One region of the Peribacillus sp. FSL E2-0159 genome, then DNA from elsewhere that is predicted to be linked to it. Evidence: riboswitches for the same ligand, from Rfam matches in the RefSeq annotation. Region 1 holds a riboswitch; each other region holds the start of a gene.
The links. Region 1 has a riboswitch for lysine ahead of NYE63_RS20540 (aspartate kinase). Riboswitches for the same ligand answer to the same signal wherever they lie in the genome.
Positions count from the first base shown of each region.

Region 2: another riboswitch for lysine. It lies ahead of dapA (4-hydroxy-tetrahydrodipicolinate synthase); the one in region 1 lies ahead of NYE63_RS20540 (aspartate kinase).
Region 3: another riboswitch for lysine. It lies ahead of NYE63_RS26535 (amino acid permease); the one in region 1 lies ahead of NYE63_RS20540 (aspartate kinase).

Region 1 is NZ_CP152053.1:4,205,010-4,207,286, reverse strand. It holds gene uvrC (excinuclease ABC subunit UvrC) at 1-680, shown strand, start outside; lysine riboswitch at 742-918, shown strand; gene NYE63_RS20540 (aspartate kinase) at 1,007-2,239, shown strand.
Region 2 is NZ_CP152053.1:1,897,981-1,900,257, forward strand. It holds gene dapA (4-hydroxy-tetrahydrodipicolinate synthase) at 379-1,275, opposite strand; lysine riboswitch at 1,411-1,589, opposite strand; gene NYE63_RS09420 (YkvA family protein) at 1,942-2,277, shown strand, end outside.
Region 3 is NZ_CP152053.1:5,407,518-5,409,794, reverse strand. It holds gene NYE63_RS26535 (amino acid permease) at 1-1,083, opposite strand, end outside; lysine riboswitch at 1,180-1,363, opposite strand; gene NYE63_RS26530 (LacI family DNA-binding transcriptional regulator) at 1,619-2,277, opposite strand, start outside.

The DNA.
Region 1 (2,277 bases):
CGGTGGAAAACCTCGGGAACCAACTGGGTATCTACACCCCGCATCGAATTGAAGCTTTCGATAACTCCAATATCCAGGGAAGTGACCCTGTTTCCGCTTTAGTCGTGTTCATTGATGGGAAGCCGGAAAAAAGGGAGTACCGCAAATATAAGATCAAGACTGTCCAGGGGCCTGATGATTATGAATCGATGCGTGAAGTGGTCAGAAGAAGGTATTCCCGAGTATTGAAAGAAGGACTGCCGCTTCCGGACTTAATCATCATTGATGGCGGAAAGGGACATGTGGAAGCCGTTCGGGATATTCTGGAAAATGAATTGGGCCTTGATATACCACTTTCAGGCCTCATTAAGGATGAAAAGCATAGGACATCGCAATTGATGATCGGAAATCCTCTTGAACTCGTACCTCTTGATTCACGGAGCCAGGAATTTTACCTATTGCAAAGAATTCAGGATGAAGTGCATCGGTTCGCGATAACGTTTCATCGCCAGCTGCGCGGGAAAAATGCGGTTCACTCACAGCTTGATGATATTCCAGGAGTCGGGGAAAAACGAAGGAAGCAATTATTAAGGCATTTTGGATCATTGAAGAAAATCAAAGAGGCAACAGCCGAGGAGATCATGGAAGCTGGCATGCCAAAAGGGGTAGCCGAGGGAATCGTTAGAAAATTACAAGAATAATCTTGCTACCGATAAATCTCTATGCTATGATTAAAAAGAATTTTTAACTAGACAACTTAAAAGTGCTGATAGAGGTGCGGAATTCAAGAGTAAAAACCTGGAGAAGTATGAGCTTCCATGAAAGGTTTTGAAAGGGGATAACGCCGAAGGAAGACAAGACTCATACCTTGTTCTCCTGGTCCGACATTTAATAAATGGCGGATTGTCAGGGTTTATACCCTGGAGAGCTATCTCACTGTGTTTACAGTATTAGATATGTGACCACAGCAATGAGATATTTCTCATTGCTTTTTTTATTGCCTAAAAACTAGAGAGGGTGCATGAGGATGGCATTAATCGTTCAAAAATTCGGCGGAACATCCGTCGGTAGCGTAGAAAAAATCAAAAATGTTGCCAATCGGGTAATCGAGGAAGCGGAGAATGGAAATGAGGTAGTCGTCGTTGTTTCAGCTATGGGGAAAACAACGGATCAATTGGTTTCCATGGCCCGGGATATTTCCGGAACCCCGAGCAAGAGGGAAATGGATATGCTATTGACTACTGGGGAACAGGTAACGATTTCCCTCTTAACGATGGCATTGATTGAAGAAGGATATGAAGCCATTTCGTATACGGGCTGGCAGGCTGGCATGCAAACGGAATCCGTTCATGGGAATGCCCGGATTTTAAACATCGATGCTTCAAGGATCCAAGCTCAGCTTCAGGAGAAGAAAATAGTGGTCGTAGCCGGTTTCCAGGGGAACGATGTAAATGGGGAAATCACTACCTTAGGGCGAGGTGGTTCCGATACGACGGCGGTCGCCATCGCTGCAGCGCTGAATGCGGATAGATGCGATATATATACGGATGTAACGGGTGTTTTCACAACAGACCCACGCTACATAGAAGGCGCGCGAAAACTCCAATCCATTTCTTACGATGAAATGCTGGAACTTGCCAACCTGGGGGCGGGCGTCCTTCATCCAAGGGCAGTCGAATATGCAAAAAATTATCAAATTCCGCTTGAAGTCCGTTCAAGCATGGAGAGAGAATCAGGAACGATCATTGAGGAGGAAGCAACTATGGAAGAAAACTTAATTGTACGAGGCATTGCTTTTGAAGACAGTATTACGAGGGTCACAATATATGGTTTGCCCCAGTCACTTGGTGCACTATCCACAATTTTCACGACACTTGCGAAAAACCGGATTAATGTAGACATCATCATTCAAAGCATGACTGCCGAGGATACGACCAATCTATCTTTTTCCACAAAAAGCGAAGATACAGAAGCGGCCTTGATCGTGCTGGAAAATAATAAAGAACAATTGGGATTCGATCGAGTCGAAACGGAAAGCGGGTTGGCCAAAGTGTCGATCGTCGGTTCTGGTATGGTATCCAACCCAGGAGTGGCTGCCGAGATGTTTGAAGTGATGGCCAATACAGGCATCCAGGTGAAAATGGTCAGCACATCGGAAATTAAAGTTTCGACTGTCGTCAATGAAAAGGAAATGGTGAAGGCGGTTGAATCTCTTCATGAAGCATTTAAACTTGGTCAGCATGCAAATGTGCTAGCTTAAGTGTAAGGAGTCCAATAAAAAACAGACTTCCGGTAAAA
Region 2 (2,277 bases), 2.3 Mb from region 1:
CGCGTTCTTGTTGACAAAAAGGCTTTTATTATAAGTGCTTGTCTATAATTGTTTTATAAGAAAAAGTGGATTTACAACTAAACAAGAGCCCTATTCAATGTGGAGGGGGAGATGAAGGACAAAAAGAAATCGATAAGTTAAAGGAAAACGCGGTGAATTAAAGGTCAGGCTATATAATTAATGTTGGTTCAGTTGACGCAATAATATCTTTAACTTTATTATCTCTAGCTATTTCTACTAGCTTTATTTCCAGAGTCGTGCATCGATTAGAAAGCAGTGCACTTCTTTCGGAGTTGCACTGCTTTTTAAAATTTCTCCAGTTTATATGATTATTAATTAGAAAATCTGTATTAAAGACTCGCTAAATGAATCATTAGTTTATTTTTTTAACAAAATTGCTTCTACGTTACTAGGGTTTAGAGCTATTTGTAGTGCTCTTTTTTCTTCTTGGTTTAAAGGGACCAATGGTAAGCGGACACCTCCAACATTTATCCCTCGCATATTTAATGCTGATTTTACCGGTGTTGGGTTTGGTGCAGCAAATAAAGCTTTCATAATTGGAAGAAGGTTACGGTGTGCATTGGCAGCACCTTGGACATCGCCATTTTTAAAGCTATTGATCATTTCTTGCATTTCATTACCAATTATGTGTGAAGCTACTGAAACAATGCCTGTTCCACCGATGGCTAAAACCGGTAATGTTAACCCATCATCGCCGCTGTACAATGTAAAATCGTTAGTTGTTTTGCTGATGATTTGTGCCATGGCATCTAAGTCACCACTTGCTTCTTTTATTGCCACAATATTGTTGATTTTTGAGAGGTTGACAATCGTCTCTACTGACATGTTCACAACACTTCGTCCGGGGATATTATATAGCATTACCGGTAATGATGTTGAATGGGCAATAGCACTAAAGTGCTGAAATAATCCTTCTTGAGACGGCTTGTTATAGTATGGGGTAACGAGCATGATTCCGTCGACTCCTGCTGCCTCTGCTTGTTTTGTTAAGCTGATGGAAGCCTTCGTGTTATTTGAGCCAGTTCCAGCTATGACTGGAACTCTTCCATCAACAACTTCTACAACCATTTTGAATAAATCCACTTTCTCTTCTGCAGTTAATGTAGGAGACTCCCCAGTTGTACCAGCTATTACTAATCCATCAGTACCATTAGCAATTAAATAATTTACTAGAGTTCTCGTAGCATTGAAATCAACCTCATCATTATGATTAAACGGGGTAACCATTGCGGTTAAAACTTGGCCAAAATTCATAACTTCACACCCTTTTGTATAATTTTTTTTAAAAATTCAGAGGTGGTTAGGGCCATTCAGGAATAAACGCAAAAAAGCAACAACGAGGATTCGCTGCTGCAGTAGAAACAATATTTATCAAAAAAATGTTTCCGCGCGTAAGATAGCCCTCCATATAGTTTCCTATATGACAGTCCTGTATTTTTTCAATAGCAGAACCAGCTTCAAGAACATGAGATTCTTTCCGCTTCGGCAAATCCCCCTTTCCACAATAGTCATAGGATCTCATTCTCCTCAAAATGTGTACTAATGGTCTTTGCTCCTCTATCCTCACTTCAAAAAGTATGAAGTAAGAAAATATTTAATTGACTGTAATATAACAGGGAATCCTTTCTAATGCAAGTCCAATTTTGAAGTTTTATTAAAAATACATGGATAATCGATGGAAAAGGCTAGAAGCTCTTCTCTTTGTGGGTGGCCCTTTTTATTGAGCTTACGTGGGGCGGGTAAATCAAGATTGTGAAGGATTGTACTTAAACTAACGGGTGCGTTAGCTGAAGAACGGAGCTGTCTTTAAGGCAGCTTTTTCTTATGGAACTAAAGGGGCAGGATATTGTTATAACAATCCTTTGTAAATCTTATTTTGTTATAATGGAAATAAAATCTTAACTATTTTTAGGAGATAAAATGTTTAAGAAAATTAAGACTTGGGCGAGAAATTTAAAACGACAGATTTTTATCCTTTACTTTGCTTGTAAAGATGAAAGGGTACCTTGGTATGCAAAAGTATTTACGGCTTGTGTTGTAGCTTATGCATTCAGTCCGATTGACCTAATACCTGATTTTATACCCATTCTTGGCTACTTAGACGATGTAATTCTCGTTCCAATAGGGATAATGCTTGCATTAAAGATGATACCAAAGACTGTATTAACCGACTGTGAAGTTAAGGCAGAAGAAATGATGAAAAACGGTAAGCCGAAGAATTGGATAGTCGGCTCAATGATAGTATTAATTTGGGGC
Region 3 (2,277 bases), 1.2 Mb from region 1:
AAACGAAGCTAAGAATGCAACGCAGCCAACTAAAGAAGTCACGATAAGTGCATTTACGGGTACTCCTCTTTTATCTAACTTGCCAAGGAATTTCGGTGCTTTCCCATCCCGTGCCAAGTCCCATAGCATACGGGTTGAAGCGTACATGCCAGAGTTACCGGCAGAGAGTACGGATGATAAAATGATCGCGTTCATGATGGATGCAGCAAATGCAAGGCCAGCACGTTCAAATACAAGCGTGAATGGACTTACGGCAACATCTTGACTCAATAAACGTGAATCCGTAAACGGAATGATCATTCCAATAACGAAAATTGCAAGAATATAGAACAAGAGGATGCGCCAGAAAACGGATCTGATCGCTTTTGGGATGTTTTTTTCTGGATCTTCACTTTCACCAGCAGTCACTCCAAGCAATTCCGTTCCTTGGAATGAAAAGCCGGCAGCCATGAATACGCCTAGAATCGTGAAGAACCCTCCGTTAAAGGGACCTTCGCCCATTGTGAAATTGGAAAAACCAATTGGGTCATTCCCACCCATGATTCCGAGAATGATCAGAACACCCGTGATCAAGAAAATGACGACTGTCACGACTTTGATCATGGCAAACCAGAATTCTGTTTCCCCGAAACCTTTAACTGACATGTAATTGATAAGAAACATAGTGATTAACGCAATTGCACTCCAGATAAATGAAGGGCTATCCGGGAACCAGAACTTCATAATTAAGACAACGGCTGCCAATTCGGCGGCAATGGTGATTGCCCAGTTATACCAGTAGTTCCAACCAATCGCAAAACCGAAAGACGGATCGACGAATTTGGATGCATAGACACGGAACGAACCGGCCACTGGCATGAACGCTGCCATTTCTGCAAGACTTGTCATTAAGTAATAAACCATGATGCCGATGATCGCGTATGCCACCAAGGCACCGCCGGGACCGGCTGAATGAATGGCACCGCCACTTGCTAAAAATAAACCTGTTCCAATCGTTCCACCTAATGAAATCATCATTAAATGACGCGCTTTCAGGCTCCTTTTCAGTTCAGTAGGGCTTGATGCTGATTGTGAATTTGACAATTGATGTTACACTCCTTTTTATTGGAAGGGAACGAAAAATAAAAAAACAGCAGTCGAAAAAGATCGACGGCTGTTTATAATAAACCCGTTTATCCTTCCGAAGATAGCTCCCCACGCTTTTGAAAAAACGTGACAGTGGTGTTCCTGTTCGGTAACACCGCCAGCAAGAATATACATGGAATATACCCTAACTTCGGCAACTTATCCTTTCAAACGGAGTCTATAATTTTCCAGAATCTCGTCCGTTTTACTTTTATAAGATGCAGCCTCTAACTCATCGGTAAATGAGGAAGTATTCAATTTTCTAAAATCGTTGCGCCAGCTTGTAAGTGACGTCGGACGATTGTACTCATGAAATTCATGCAATCGCTAATAGATTGCTAGCAACTGAGTAAACTTTACTATATCAAAATTATAAAATAACTTCTAGGATATCGCAATGATTATTTTGTGTGGTTATTTTTTCCTAGTTATTGAATGATGGCAGTAAGGAAGAATTCAAATGTCGATATACTAAAATAAAGGATCCTGATAACTAGACGGTCCTCCTTTTAATTAGGGAGTATTCCAGTTTTACATGTTTGACCACTTCAGGATTCTCAAATAAGTCCACTGCCATTTTCCCGATCCATTCCAGCGGTAAGGAAATGGTCGTGATGTCGAGCATTTCACTAAGGCTATCATTATTGAAGCCGAGAATGGCCACATCTTCCGGTACCCTTATACCCGATTTTTTAGCGGTAAGAATGAAGCCTGCCGCCGTGTCATCATTCGTGATGATTATGGCTTCAGGTTTATCTGACATTGAATTCCATTCCTGAAACAATTGTTCACCGTCTTTGATGTGGTAACTGCCTTCAAACAGCCATTCTTTATTGTTTATCAGTTGATGTTTACTCATGATATCGTTAAAGGCCTTTGTACGATGAGAACTATTTCTGCTCTTTTTACGGCCAAGGCTGTATCCAATTTTCTTATATCCTTTAGTAATCACGTACTCAAGGGCACAGGAGAAAGCTGCATAATGATCAATGCTGATGGATGAGAATTCAGCCTGGGCTGTATCTTCACATAAGATGATCGGTCCGTATTTTTGATAATCCAAAAAGACTTTCATTTCCGAAATCCTTGAACAAACGATAATGCCATCGAGCTGCTTCATTTGCAGCATATTCAAAGCCTGGATTTCTTTCT